2 regions of the Shewanella sp. GXUN23E genome follow, and region 1 is predicted to be linked to the other one. Evidence: predicted binding sites of a transcription regulator. Region 1 holds the regulator's gene; the other holds the start of a gene.
What was found. The regulator ArgR, encoded in region 1, controls arginine synthesis, uptake and breakdown. The targets are predictions, from matches to a motif close to ANTGAATANNTATTCANT.
Positions count from the first base shown of each region.

Region 2: the regulator ArgR is predicted to act here: its motif matches at 2,516-2,533, upstream of argA (amino-acid N-acetyltransferase).

Region 1 is NZ_JBOZWP010000001.1:268,484-275,665, forward strand. It holds gene ACRRUX_RS01160 (methyl-accepting chemotaxis protein) at 317-1,615, opposite strand; gene folM (dihydromonapterin reductase) at 1,769-2,497, opposite strand; partial or broken gene folX (dihydroneopterin triphosphate 2'-epimerase) at 2,602-2,946, opposite strand; gene mdh (malate dehydrogenase) at 3,221-4,156, opposite strand; gene argR (transcriptional regulator ArgR) at 4,444-4,914, shown strand; gene ACRRUX_RS01185 (Dyp-type peroxidase) at 4,984-5,919, opposite strand; gene ggt (gamma-glutamyltransferase) at 6,104-7,182, opposite strand, start outside.
Region 2 is NZ_JBOZWP010000009.1:42,572-49,753, reverse strand. It holds gene coaBC (bifunctional phosphopantothenoylcysteine decarboxylase/phosphopantothenate--cysteine ligase CoaBC) at 1-845, opposite strand, end outside; gene radC (RadC family protein) at 1,136-1,813, shown strand; gene rpmB (50S ribosomal protein L28) at 1,935-2,171, shown strand; gene rpmG (50S ribosomal protein L33) at 2,178-2,351, shown strand; gene argA (amino-acid N-acetyltransferase) at 2,551-3,885, shown strand; gene ACRRUX_RS09970 (PH domain-containing protein) at 3,951-4,460, shown strand; gene rarD (EamA family transporter RarD) at 4,599-5,501, opposite strand; gene ACRRUX_RS09960 (thioesterase family protein) at 5,629-6,105, opposite strand; gene recQ (DNA helicase RecQ) at 6,379-7,182, shown strand, end outside.

The DNA of each region.
Region 1 (7,182 bases):
CAGACATTCAATCAGTTAATCTTAAGGGAGTGTAATGGGCTGACGACATGACGGCAATCAGGCAGATGGATAGGCTGGCAGCGTTACCCAAGTAATTAATCGCAGTGAGCTTGTCTGTGCCCGTTGGCCAACGGGGGGAATATAACCGGCACACTTAATTGGGATAGCAGATCACCTCAGGCAGCCATGAGTTATCTGCAATAGCAGCTTGTACACAGTACAAATGAGCTGATCAGGCAGGAGCCCAAAAAACAAAGGACCCGCAGCATACGGAGTAATGACTGCGGGCCAATGGGCTTTCGGTTAATATTGGTAATTACTGGATGTTAGCAACGGTCTGCGACACATTCTCGGCGCCGACACGGATTTCTTCCATCACCTGGGCAACCTGATTGATCTGATCCTTACCGGACTCAGCCGTTTGTGCCACTTTATTCATCATAGCCGTGGCACTTGCCGTCAAATTACGGTTTTCGCTAACGACAGAGGCAATTTCATCGGTCGACTGACTGGTTCTGGCCGCCAGCTGTCTGACTTCATCGGCGACCACTGCGAATCCCCGTCCCTGATCCCCCGCCCGCGCAGCTTCAATGGCGGCATTGAGCGCCAGCAGATTGGTTTGCTCGGCAATCGCGCTGATAGTGGAAACGATGGCTTCGATGTTTTTGGACTGCTCATTCAACTGGTTGATGGATTCGGTGGTGCGCTGCACCTGCTCGGCGATGGCACTTGAAGTTTCCACACTGTTGCGTAACAAAGACGCTCCCTGCACTGCGATTTGTGCCGTCTCTTCCGAGGTAGAGTAGGCCACTTCGGCCGCCTCCCTGACGGCCTGTTCTTTCAGCACTCTCTCGGTGATATCAGAGCAGAACTTAATCACCTTCTGCACTTCACCAGAGCCACTGATAATGGGGTTGTATACGGCTTCGAGCCACAGTACCTGTCCACCGGCACCGCGGCGCTCAAACATGCCTGACTTGAATTGGCCAGCCTTCAGATCAGCCCAGAAACCGGGGTTATCCTGATAGAATTTGTCGGTGCAGAACATTCTGTGGTGTTTACCCTCAATCTGTTCCTTGCTGTAACCTACGGCGCTGAGGAAATTCTTGTTGGCATTGAGAATAGTGCCATCGGGGGTAAATTCGATAATCGCCTGAGCCCGATCCAACGCTTGAAATACGGCGGCCTGTTCATCCAGACGCTGCTTTTGTTCAGTGATATCTGACGCCAGCTTAAACACCTTCACTACTTCGCCTTTATGGCGGACAGGAATATAAGTAGCCTGCAACCAAAGTTCATCACCGGCTTTGTTCAGGCGGCTGAACATTCCGCCCTGTGGCATGCCATTGGCCAAATCCGCCCAAAACTGACGATATTGCGGGGAATTGACATATTTGGGATGACAAAACATCCGGTGATGTTTTCCACGGATCTCATCAATACTGTATCCCACCGCATTCAGAAATAGGGTATTGGCGTCCTTGATGGTTCCGTCCGGCGTAAATTCGATGTAGGCAACGGAGTTTTTGATGGAGTCAATCATGGCCGCATCCAGCGGTGCACTGTGTTCAACAGCTGATGAGGCCGGCTCCTGCTTGGCTTTGAAATTAAACATGGGTTATTTCCTGCTGTTGGCATTCATTAATCGTCGTCTGCTCTATCACTTTGTATTGATAACCAACATCTTGACGGTTAAAAACACTTAAGATTGAGGATAGCAGGGATTTATGAACTCACAGGAAATGGCACATAAAATCATGCCTGATACTTATCTGAGATGGCGTCCACCATCCAGAGGCAATATTCGTCCGGTTATGTAATGACTGGCAAGCAGCAGATCAACACAGGCCAGCAGCTCTTCATAACCGGCTTCTCTTGGCAATAAGGCTTTACTCAGCGCCTTGACCCGATATGCCTCATCATCCGTCTCATTAAAACAAACCAGTGCCGGAGCAATGCTGTTGACTTTGACGTGCGGAGCCAGTTTGGCGGCAAATGACAATGTCAGATTATCCATGGCCGCCTTGCTGGCAGCATAGGCAATGTGCTTCCCGCTGCCTTTGGATGCCACAAAATCACTGATATGGATGATATCTCCCCGCCCGGCCCGCAATTTATCGGCAAACGCCAAATTGAGCTGGTAGGGCACACTGGCATGTACACACATCATTCGTGCCATGACATCCCGGCAATCCGCCAAATCACCATCCTTCAGCCAATCCGACGCATTGTGAATAATGGCTCTGAGTACAGGATACCCGTGGTGGATCTTCTCTATAAAACCATCTACCTGAGCCGCCTGATAAAAATCCACCTGATGGAGATCTGCTCCGGCCTCCAACAGCGAATCGATGGCAGGATAGTGCGTTCGATAGGTACCCACAACCGGGATCCCCCGGGAAAGAAATGTCCGGGCCAGAAAAAGCCCGATGCGTTTACCTACACCGGTAATGACAACCGGCGCATTGGCGGGCGCTTTTAAAGCAGGGTCAGTCATGGTTTGATTCTCTACAGGTTAACAACTCAATCGGCAGCAGGCATGCTGCTACCGGCGTCACCAATACCAGAAAGCGATGACTCCGCCACTGGTAGAGCACGGCTCTCCAGCGTTAACGACACCGAATCGGCAAAGCGCAGCGCATGGGGTTTGTCCACCGTGACCCTTGCCAGGGTAACACTGGGATGCTCGCCGGCAATGGCCAAAAGATCGGCCACCAGCTTTTCCAGCAACAGAAACCGTCCCTCTTCGACATGCTGAATAACTCTCTTGGTGATGGTTTTGTAGTTGAGGGCATCGGCAACATTGTCTGTTTCAAACGACTTGTCTGCAGGATAATGGATTTCCATATTGATAATCACATCCTGCTGTTTCTGCTGCTCTTCCGGGTTAAAACCTATATAGGTTCTTAATCTGAGATTGGTCACCCTGATAATGGCATGGCTCAGCACCATGGAGGTTACTCTGTGTGGCATATGTTACTCCCGAAATACGTCTGTCAGTTGCTGCAAGATCAACCTGTTCTGAAGGTTAACTCATTGATCATGAAGAATGAACAGGGTTTGCTCAACACACTTACCGAATCCTACAGCAGCGGAACAAGCCTTGGATGACAGAGCACTCAACGACCGGTGCCAACTCCATGCAAGGCGGGCAATCAAGGCATAAAAAAAGCGAAGGTCAGGCCTTCGCTTTTATTTTAAGCAGCTGCAACGGTCTGGATTACTTGACGAAGTCCACACCCAACTGAATATCACCTTTCAGGGTATCGAGCATACCATCACGGGCATTGGCTTCGAACGCACTGATTTCACCGTAAGGCAGCACTTTTTCCACGCCGTTTTTACCCAGCAGCACTGGTTGGGCGAAGAAAACCGCATGCTCACTGCCACCATCAATGTAAGCACATTCAACTACATTGGCTTGCCCCTGCAGGCCACGAACCAGTGACATACAGAAACGGAATGCTGCCTGCCCCATGGACAGCGTCGCACTGCCGCCACCGGCTTTGGCTTCAACCACTTCAGTACCGGCATTCTGGATACGGTGGGTCAATGCAGCCACTTCCTCGTCGGAGAAGGTCACACCTTCCACCTGAGACAGCAAAGGCAGAATGGTTACGCCGCTGTGGCCACCAATCACATTGATCTTTACATCGTCCACTTTCAGGCCTTTTGCTTCTGCAATAAAGGTTTCGGAGCGGATAACGTCCAGAGTGGTCACGCCGAACAGACGGTTCTTGTCATAAACACCGGCCTTTTTCAGCACTTCAGCAGCAATAGCCACAGTCGTGTTAACCGGGTTGGTGATCACACCGACCAAGGCTTTTGGACAGGTTACTGCAACCTTTTCAATCAGGTTGCGCACAATGCCGGCATTGATATTGAACAGATCGCTGCGATCCATACCTGGCTTACGGGCAACACCCGCAGAGATAAGTACGATATCAGCGCCTTCCAGCGCAGGAGTTGGGTCCTCGCCAGCAAATCCCTTTACATCTACGTCAGTGGGGATATGGCTCAGATCCACAGCAACACCCGGGGTAACAGGTGCAATATCATACAGGGACAATTTCGAACCGGCAGGCAGTTGGGTTTTCAACAACAACGCCAGGGCCTGACCAATACCACCAGCAGCACCAAGAACAGCAACTTTCATAGTTATCTCCGTCTAAGCTTCGGATATATGTGACATACATCCAATTCCATGATGGCGCCACATTACTTTATCGTCATCCAAATATCAATGAGACTTAAGCCGAATGCCCCTCCATTGGAGTGGTGCAATTTGCTGACATCCTTTATGAAATCAGCATCACAGTGCTGGCTGAAACTAATTCAACCTTGTGCCTTAATGCATTTTTATTCACCAAAAGCGGCAAAATGTTGACATATTTGCCGCTGGTATTCACAATCTCCGGGTCGAATGAATAAGATGAAAAACTTATGACCACAAGCAAAAATCAGGATGAACTCATCAAGGTGTTCAAAGCGCTGCTGAAAGAGGAGCGTTTCGGCTCTCAAAGCGAAATCGTGACCGCCTTGCAGGCTGAAGGATTCAGCAATATCAACCAGTCCAAAGTCTCCCGAATGCTGAGCAAATTTGGCGCAGTGCGCACCCGCAATGCCAAGCAGGAGATGGTGTATTGTTTGCCAGCTGAACTGGGGGTTCCCACTGCCGGCAGTCCGGTAAAAAATCTGGTACTGGACGTTGACCACAACCAGGCCATGATAGTGGTGCGTACCAGCCCTGGTGCCGCACAGTTGATTGCCAGACTGCTTGATTCCATGGGCAAGCCGGAAGGCATCCTGGGTACCATTGCCGGAGATGACACCATCTTTATTTGCCCGGCCAATATCAAGGATATTGAAAGTACGCTGGACACAGTCAAAGATCTGTTCAATTACACAGAGTGATTCTGTGACATTGACAAAAAACGCGCCATCCGGCGCGTTTTTTGTATCATGTCGATTTATTGCTTCAGCTCAATCTGCATACCTGAGCATATAATCCAGCGATGGCGCAAAGAACGATGAGCCGGTCAACGCCTGGGTAAAGTGCATCAGGTGATCATGATGACCTGCTCCATCACCATGAACCATGGATGCCAGCATTTTTTCGAAATGACTGGATGTACGGCACACAGAAATAAACATCAGTCCCTGCTCACGTACACTGCCGTAGGGCATACTCTGACGCAGGATTTCCATAGAGTTTCCCTGCTCATCCTTCAGATTCACCCGCTTGATATGACTGGTCAGCGGCTTGTCTTCAGAGGCATACTCAATATTATCCTGCTTGGTACGGCCAATGATGTCTTCCTGTTTTTTGATTGGCAAACGATGCCACTTGCTCAGGTTATGGGCATACTTCTGCACATGCACATAGCTGCCACCGGTAAATCCCACATCCTCCTCTCCTACCAGTGCAACCTGCTGACGATGACGACCTTTGGGATTTTCAGTTCCATCCACAAACCCGGTCAGATCGCGATTGTCCATAAAGCGGAATCCCCGCTCTTCATCAACCAGCTCAACCAATCCTTCCAGCATCTGAGCCACTTCATTGGCCACCAGATGCAGAATATCCAGCCGGTCACAGCGAAGGTGCACAAACAGATCAAACTCAATAGCCGGGGCATCGCGATTCCCCGCTTCCATAGCCGGGAATGGCTTTAGCTGAGCCGGACGGGCGTGGGGATACAGCGCATCCCAGAAATTGGCACCAATGGCCACAAAGCCGTTGAAGGCACTGTCGGCATACTGATCCGCCAGTTCATGAATATACTGAGCGACATTGGCAAGACAGGGGCGCAACTGTTGTTCCACGCCATCATTGGCATTAAACATCAGGTAAACACTGTGTAAGTTCCCTTCCGCGCAGACTCCAAGTTGTTCACGGGGCATAACCTGGTTTTCCATTATCATCTCACCTTGTGCATTTGAAATTTGTCGGCAACATAGGGTTGCAACTTTACCCCAATCTGCATACAGACAGCACACTCAGGTGTAAAAATGTGACATAACCCAAATCCGCTGATTTAACAGACTTTGCTGGGTGCCAATCGGCTATTGGGTGTGCTCATCAAGCAACCACAGGCCGACGTTAATAACCTGCTGCCTGACCATCCTTGCGACTCTCGGATGCCCCGCGGTAAACACCGCGCTGTACATCCCTGCCGATAGCCTGATAGCCGCCGAATATCCCCACACTGTCGCGAATAACGTGCCCTTTTTCGGCCAGTTCTCTGCGGGTTTCCATCGGGAAGCCTGACTCCAGACTCACATAGCCGCCGTCTGTCATGGTCTCACCTGTGGGCTGAGCGGAGTGCGAATGTACAATCCGCGGCGCATCCCCGGCTTCCTGCAGATTCATACCAAAATCAATCAGATTGATCATGATCTGCGCATGCATCTGCGGCTGAGTTGCACCACCCATTACGCCGAAACTCAACCATGGCTGACCATCTTTGGTCACAAAAGCCGGAATAATAGTGTGAAACGGCCGCTTACCCGGCGCATAGGAATTGAACCGCCCGGGTGTCAAATCGAATAGCTGCCCCCGGTCCTGCAGCACAAAACCAAGTCCTGGCGGAGTCATTCCCGAGCCCATACCGCGGAAATTACTTTGAATAAGCGACACCATATTACCGTCCCGATCAGCAGTGGTGAGGTAAACAGTGTCACCATGTTGCAGATTGGGATTCCCCGGTGCCACGCTTTTGGCAGCTTTGCCAGGATCGATAAGTCCGGCACGCTCACGGTTATATTGTTCTGAAATCAGTGCCGCTACCGGAATATCGTTAAAAGCTGGATCAGCATAGAATTTCGCCCTGTCGGCAAAGGCCAGTTTCTTGGCCTCGACAAACAAGTGCACATACTCGGCGCTGGTCTGCCCCATCTTTGCCAAATCAAAAGGCTCAAGGGTTTTCAGAATCTGCTGTGCTGCTATGCCCTGACCATTGGGCGGCAATTCCCAAAGATCATAACCTCGGTAATTTACCGCCACTGGGTCAACCCACTCGCTGGTGTGGGAGGCCAAATCCTCATAGGAGAGATATCCCCCCTGAGATTGCATGTACTGCGCGATGGTGCGGGCGATTTCGCCTTTGTAGAAGGCCTCGCGGCCACCCTTTGAAATTTTGCGGTAACTGCTTGCAAGCGCGGGATTACGGAACAGTTCGC
Region 2 (7,182 bases), on a different contig from region 1:
TCGATACGGTAGTCGGCCACGGCGGCGCAGCCGATAAAAATATCCTGACCTTTGACTTCAGCCATCACTGCCTCCAGCATCTGCTGCGCCGATTGCACATCGATGCGCTGTACGCCTGCGGGTGTAGGCAGATTCACCGGGCCGGTAACCAAGGTCACCTGCGCGCCCATCTCGGCGGCTTTGGCAGCGATGGCAAAGCCCATTTTGCCTGAACTGTGGTTGGAGATATAACGCACCGGGTCAATGGCTTCGCGGGTGGGGCCGGCGGTCAGCAGCAGCTTTTGACCTTTAAGCGGTTTATTACCAAAGAAGGCTTCTGCACGTTTGGCAATATCCAATGGCTCCAGCATACGTCCAGGGCCCACTTCGCCGCAGGCCTGGCTGCCGCTGTCCGGTCCCCAGATATGCACGCCGCGTTCACCCAATACCCTGAGGTTATGTTGAGTCGCTGCATGTATATACATCTGCTGATTCATTGCCGGACAGACAACTACCGGCGAACCGGTTGCCAGTGCGCAGGTGGTCAGCAGCTCGTCAGCCATGCCAGCCTGCATTCGGGCCAGCACATTGGCAGTGGCCGGGGCGATGATAAACAGATCTGCCCAGCGGGCCAGCTCTATGTGGCCCATTGCGGCTTCAGCCGCAGGATCCAGCAGATCTGAGGCCACCGGATGACCACTGAGTGCCTGCAGTGTCAGCGGTGTAATAAATTCCATGGCGCTTTGGGTCATTACGACCCGCACTTCGGCGCCGCGCTCTTTAAGGCGGCGTACCAGGTCGGCACTCTTGTAGGCGGCGATACCCCCGCCGATACCCAGCAGAATTTTCTTGTGATTCAGGCTCACGGTTATTGTCCAAGGCTCAATCCAGAGGCGCTAACCTTATCATATTCCCTTTTGGGTTAGGTATCCGTGTGACTTCAGGAAGCCGTGATTTCTCTGTTTTGCGCACCAACTCATGCAAGGCAAATATCGTTCTTAATGTATTTGATTGTCATTTGCTGCCGTGAAAGTGACATTTGCGCACCGGCTGCCACGGAATTGGAGGCTGGCGCGAGATACCGCTGTGGTGAGCGCAGGCTGACAAAATCAATTCTGGGCCATACTTGTGAGAGTTAATCGCACAGGGAAAGAACATGGGGATCAAGGATTGGCCGGAAGGAGAAGGCCCGCGGGATAAGTTGCTGACCAAAGGTTGCAGCAGCTTGTCTGATGCCGAGTTGCTGGCAGTTTTACTGCGAAATGGTACGCCGGGAGAGAGTGCGGTGACCCTCGGCAGGCGACTTTTAGCCGAATTTGGTGGGATCCGCGCACTCTTTTGCGCTCCAAAGTCGAAGGTGTGTCGACTTCGTGGTGTGGGATCGGTAAAATACGCGCAGCTTCAGGCGGCCGCAGAACTTGCGCGCCGTATTGCCCGCGAAAACCTGCTGCGAGGGCAGGTGTTGACCAATCCTGATTTAACCCGGGATTATCTGATGACGCAGTTGGCAGACAGGCCTTATGAAGTGTTTGCCATTTTGCTACTGGACAGTCAGCACAGGGTGATTCAATTCGTTGAATTATTCCGGGGAACCATAGATTCTGCGTCGGTTTATCCACGCGAAGTGGTGTCTCTGGTGCTGGAGAACAATGCGGCTGCCGTCATTGTTTGCCACAATCATCCGTCTGGTATCGCCGAGCCCAGTCAGGCTGACAGGCGAATTACTGAGCGATTGAAAAATGCGTTGGCAACCATAGACGTATCCTTGCTGGATCATATGGTAGTAGGGGATCGCGAGATTGTATCCTTCGCGGAACGAGGGTGGATTACTTAATCACCGCTTGATCTTTCCCCTGCAATCCTGTATAAAATGCGCCCTTCGTGTGCCTCGGGCGACGGCCATACGAGGCACATTAATGCTCGAGCGTTAAAATTGTTTTTTGGAGAAGATTGACATGTCAAGAGTATGCCAAGTAACTGGCAAGCGACCAATGGTTGGTAACAACCGTTCGCACGCAAAAAACGCGACCCGTCGTCGTTTTTTACCTAACCTGCAGAACCACCGTTTCTGGTTGGAAACTGAAAAGCGCTTTGTACAGCTGCGTGTTTCCACTAAAGGTATGCGTATCATCGATAAGAAAGGTATCGAAGTAGTTGTTGCTGAACTTCGTGCCCGTGGCGAGAAGGTGTAATAGATCATGGCTAAAGCTAAAGGTAACCGCGAGAAGATCAAGCTGGTATCATCTGCCAAGACTGGTCACTTCTACACTACTGACAAGAACAAGCGTAACATGCCAGAAAAGATGGAGATCAAGAAGTTTGATCCTGTGATCCGTCAGCATGTTATCTACAAAGAAGCCAAGATCAAGTAATTGATTCTATAGCGTTTCTTGAAAGCCCCCTCAACTGAGGGGGCTTTTTTTTGGGCTTAATTTGGCTGCCGTCATTCCAGGTTATCTGATTGCAATCAAAAAATTCTCTATATGTGCAAATAAATGCTTTTTATGTGAATTTTGATGCACTATTATTCGCGTGTAATGAATTTGTATTTATTCCATGTGAGGTATGCCCTTGAACGCCGCAACTGCGCAGTTGATTGACAGCTTTCGTCACTCCGCGCCCTATGTAAATGCCCACAGAGGCAAGACTTTTGTCATTATGCTGGGTGGTGAGGCCATTCAGGATGGGGAGTATCGCGCCATCATCAATGATGTTGCGCTGCTGCACAGTCTGGGGATCAAGTTGGTGCTGGTGCACGGTGCCAGACCGCAAATCGATGCTGAATTGGCAGCTCGCGGGCTGGAGGCGGTATTTCATCATGGCGTGCGGATCACCGATGAGCCCAGCCTGAAAGTCATCCGCCAGGTCAGCGGCTCACTGCAATTCGATATTATGGCCCGTCTGTCCATGGGACTATCCAATACGCCGATGCAGGGAGCCAATATCAATGTGGTCAGCGGTAACTTCGTTATCGCTCAGCCCTTGGGAGTGGATGAAGGCGTGGACTATTGCCTGTCCGGTCGGGTGCGTCGTATTGATGTGGAAGGGTTGCAGCAGCAGTTGGCGAAAGATTGCATCGTACTGGTTGGGCCGGTGGCAGTTTCCGTGACCGGCGAAAGCTTCAATCTGACCGCCGAAGAGGTGGCGACGCAAATTGCCATTCGCCTCAAGGCGGACAAAATCATTGGTTTCAGCCATCAACACGGTCTGCTGGATGAGGATGGTTCGGTGATCAGTGAAATCCTGCCGGGTGAAGCCCTTAGTTATCTGACTCAGCACGGTGAGCAAATCTGTCCGGCCTCAAAAGCCTTTGTGGAAGCCTGCGTGGAAGCTTGCCGTCGTGGGGTTCCCAGATGTCACCTGATCAGCCATTTACAGGATGGTGCGCTGTTGCAGGAGCTGTTTACCCGTGATGGCATAGGTACCCAGATAGTGACCGAGAGTGCCGAGCGCCTGCGACGTGCCAGCATTGCTGATATCGGCGGGGTGCTGAACCTTATCCGTCCGTTGGAAGAGCAGGGCATTCTGGTGCGTCGCTCACGCGAGCAACTGGAAATGGAGATTGAGCAGTTTATGGTGGTTGAGCGTGACAGCCTGATCATCGGCTGCGCTGCCCTGTATCCCTTTGAAGAAGACAACGCCGGTGAATTCGCCTGTTTGGTGGTGCATCCTGACTACCGTGATGCCGATCGCGGCAGTTTGCTGCTGCGTCACATCATTGGTCAGGCCAAGGGACGCGGTTATGATCGGCTGTTTGCACTGACCACCCGCAGTATTCACTGGTTTTTGGAACATGGCTTCAACATAGTGGATGTTGACGCCCTACCAACCAAGAAGAAGCAACTGTACAACTACCAGCGCAAATCCAAGATCCTGATGCTGGAGTTGAAGGATGTGATCAACTGATTGACATAATATGTCTCGATATGTGACTCTGGATGCCTGGTGGTTTTCTATACAGGAATACAGGTATGCACGAGCAGCATTTCGATATCGTTGGTTTGGGCAGCAGCGGCAATCTGAGTTTTTTGGTGTTGACTCTGGTGATGGTGGTGATTGCTGTATTTCTGTGGCGTAAACCATTGCCTGCTGCCGCCAAATCCATCTCTGTTGTTCTGGTGCTGGGATTAACTCTGATATTTTCATGGGCTTGGTACAAAGCCCAAAGCGCCGAAGTGAGCCTGAATATGACTCAGTTCCGTCTGGATGTGCCTTTTTATGGCGAGACCTTGGCGCGCAGTGAGCTGATTGCCGGTGGTGTCAGAGAGATTAATCTGAATGAGGAGCCGGGTCTGAAGCCGGACTTGCGCACCAATGGCATGGGCATGCCGGGGTTTCAGCTGGGTTGGTTCAGGCTGGATGACGGTCAGAAAGCGCTGATGGCGGTAGGCACAGGTACGCAGGTACTGATCCCGACTCACAAAGGGTATGTCATCATTGTCAGTACCTCAGATGCCGAGCGCTTGATTGCCGCATTGTAACCATGCTTCGTTTTGCTTCACCCAAAATCACAAGGGAGCCGTTGGCTCCCTTGTTGCTTTCCGGCATCAAAGGTTAATGACTGCCGCGCAGCCCAAGCTCAATTGAGCCCAGCCTGGTGAGGGATATACAACCCGCAATCAGGCGCGGGCCGTTTTCATTTCCCGCCGGCGTTTATAAACCATGTCTGTTGTGAATGCGATCAGCGCCAGCCAGATAAAGCCGAAGGTGATGCTCTTTTCCATGTCGAAGGGCTCGCCAAACAGGGTAATTGCCAGTAGAAACATGATGCTGGGGCCGATGTACTGAAAAAATCCCAGAATGGTTAAAGGAATACGTATGGCGGCGCCGGCAAAGCACAGCAGCGGCACTGAGGTGACAATGCCTGCCGCCATCAGCAGTAAATTCATATCCATGCTGTTGGTCAGCATGTTGGCTCCAGCTTCCTGTGGCATCCACAGCATGTAGGCCAGGGCCAGAGGTACCAGCAGTGCCGTTTCCAGCAGCAGACCACTTTGGGCGTCAATATTGACCTTCTTGCGCAGCAGGGCATACAACCCAAACGAGGTGGCCAGGCCGATGGAAACAACGGGTACTGAGCCAAAGGAGACAATCTGGATGAGTACGCCGATGGCGGCCAGACTGACAGCGACCCACTGCAGTTTGCGCAGACGCTCACCCAAAAACACCATACCCAGCATGACGTTGAACAGTGGATTGATGTAATAGCCCAGGCTGGCATCAAGCATGTGATCATTGTTGACGGCCCAGATAAACAGCAGCCAGTTGCCCGCGATAAGCACTGACGTTATACAAAGTATCCCCAGCTGTTTGGGGCGTTTGAGGATTTCGCGGACTTTGCTGAAATTGCCAACAAACAGCATCAGAATCATCATAAATACAAAGGACCAGATGATGCGATGCAGCAGGATTTCAGTGGCAGAAACCTGGTCCAGTAATTTGAAATACAGGGGAGCAAAGCCCCACATGCTGTAGGCGCAGAGGGCGAGAATAACGCCCTTGCGGTATTCGGTGTTTTCCATGGGTATCAGTATTGGTCTGTCAGGGCCGGCGATTGTAAGGCCTGTAGTCTGAAATGTCAGTAAAACCGCCGGAATCCTGCACAGCTAACAGCAAGGCAGCTTGTCTATACAACCAGAACCGGCGGTATCAGCCGGTCAGATAGGTCCCTGTACCGAAAGCGATATGCTCACCCTGTTCATTATGTAACTCCATTCTGCACACTGATACTTTGTTACCAGAGCGAATCACCTGACCGGTACCTGTGAAGATGTTACCTCTGCCCGGTCTGAGGTAATCCACCCGCATATCTATGGTGCCCAGGGTCATCAGCCTACTTTTCAATTCCTCTTCCTGCCAGTCATCCCGGCTGGCCACCAGTCCGGCAAATGCCGTGAGTCCTCCGACGACATCAAGCACAGTCGCGGTCACGCCGCCGTGCAAAATCTGCTGGTGGATATTGCCGATGAGTTCAGGTTTCATGGTGATCCGTACTTCAACGCCTTGCAAATCGTATCTGTCGATACGCAGTCCCAGCAGTTTGTGAAAGGGGATATGTTGATCGAACACTTCGGCCACCATGGCCAAAGCACGTTCCTGTATCTGGTCTGTGCTGGGATGTGACATGAGTTCCTTTCCTGAGTACACAATGGCGCGCTACCCACAGCCTGTGCAAATGACTGTGGTGTTTGAGTCTTTACTCTATCGCTGAACAAGGCGAGTTTGCAATTTGTTGATTCAGCAGGCACTGATGAAAACAACCACAGCTGTGCCTGCATTTTATTCGCCATGCGGGTAGAATAGAGCGCTTTGACAGCCGCGACTTGCCGCATGTGCCGTTGGCACCGGGGCTGGTTTCACTTTCTCTGTCTTTTTTCGGGGTTGTTTTTCAGGGTCAGCATGCAAGAAAGCACACTCAAGTCTCCTTTGGATCCCTATCTTGGCTGTTTGCAGCAGGTATTTGGTTACCGGGCATTTCGTGAGGGGCAGCAGGATGTTATCGAGCGTATTTGTCACGGTCAGGACTGTCTGGTGATCATGCCCACCGGAGGTGGCAAGAGTCTTTGCTATCAACTCCCGGCTTTGATGTTGCCCGGTCTTACCGTGGTGGTCTCGCCGCTGATTTCCCTGATGAAAGATCAGGTCGACAGTTTGACGCAAACCGGGGTGTCCGCTGCATTCCTCAATTCCACTTTGCCCAGAGAGCAGGCGCTGGAAATCTATCGTCAGCTGAGAATGGGCGAAATCAAGCTGTTGTATGTATCACCGGAGCGTTTGCTTGGCGGTGATTTTATGGAGCGGCTGCAATCACTGAATGTCAGTCTGTTTGCCATTGATGAAGCCCACTGTATCAGTCAGTGGGGGCATGACTTCCGTCCTGAATACGCGGCATTGGGACGACTCAAGCAGGACTTTCCGCAGATCCCTTTGATGGCCCTGACTGCCACTGCGGATCAAGCGACCCGCAAAGATATCTGTGACCGGCTTGGCATTCAGCCTTATGTGCTGCTGTCCAGTTTTGACCGCCCCAATATTCGTTACACAGTGGCGGAAAAGTTAAATGCAGCTAATCAGTTACGCCAGTTTATTGAGTCGCAGAATGGTGCCAGTGGCATTATTTACTGCGGCAGTCGACGACGGGTGGATGAAGTGGCGCAACGCCTGCGGTTACAGGGGTATCGCGCTGAAGGTTACCATGCCGGT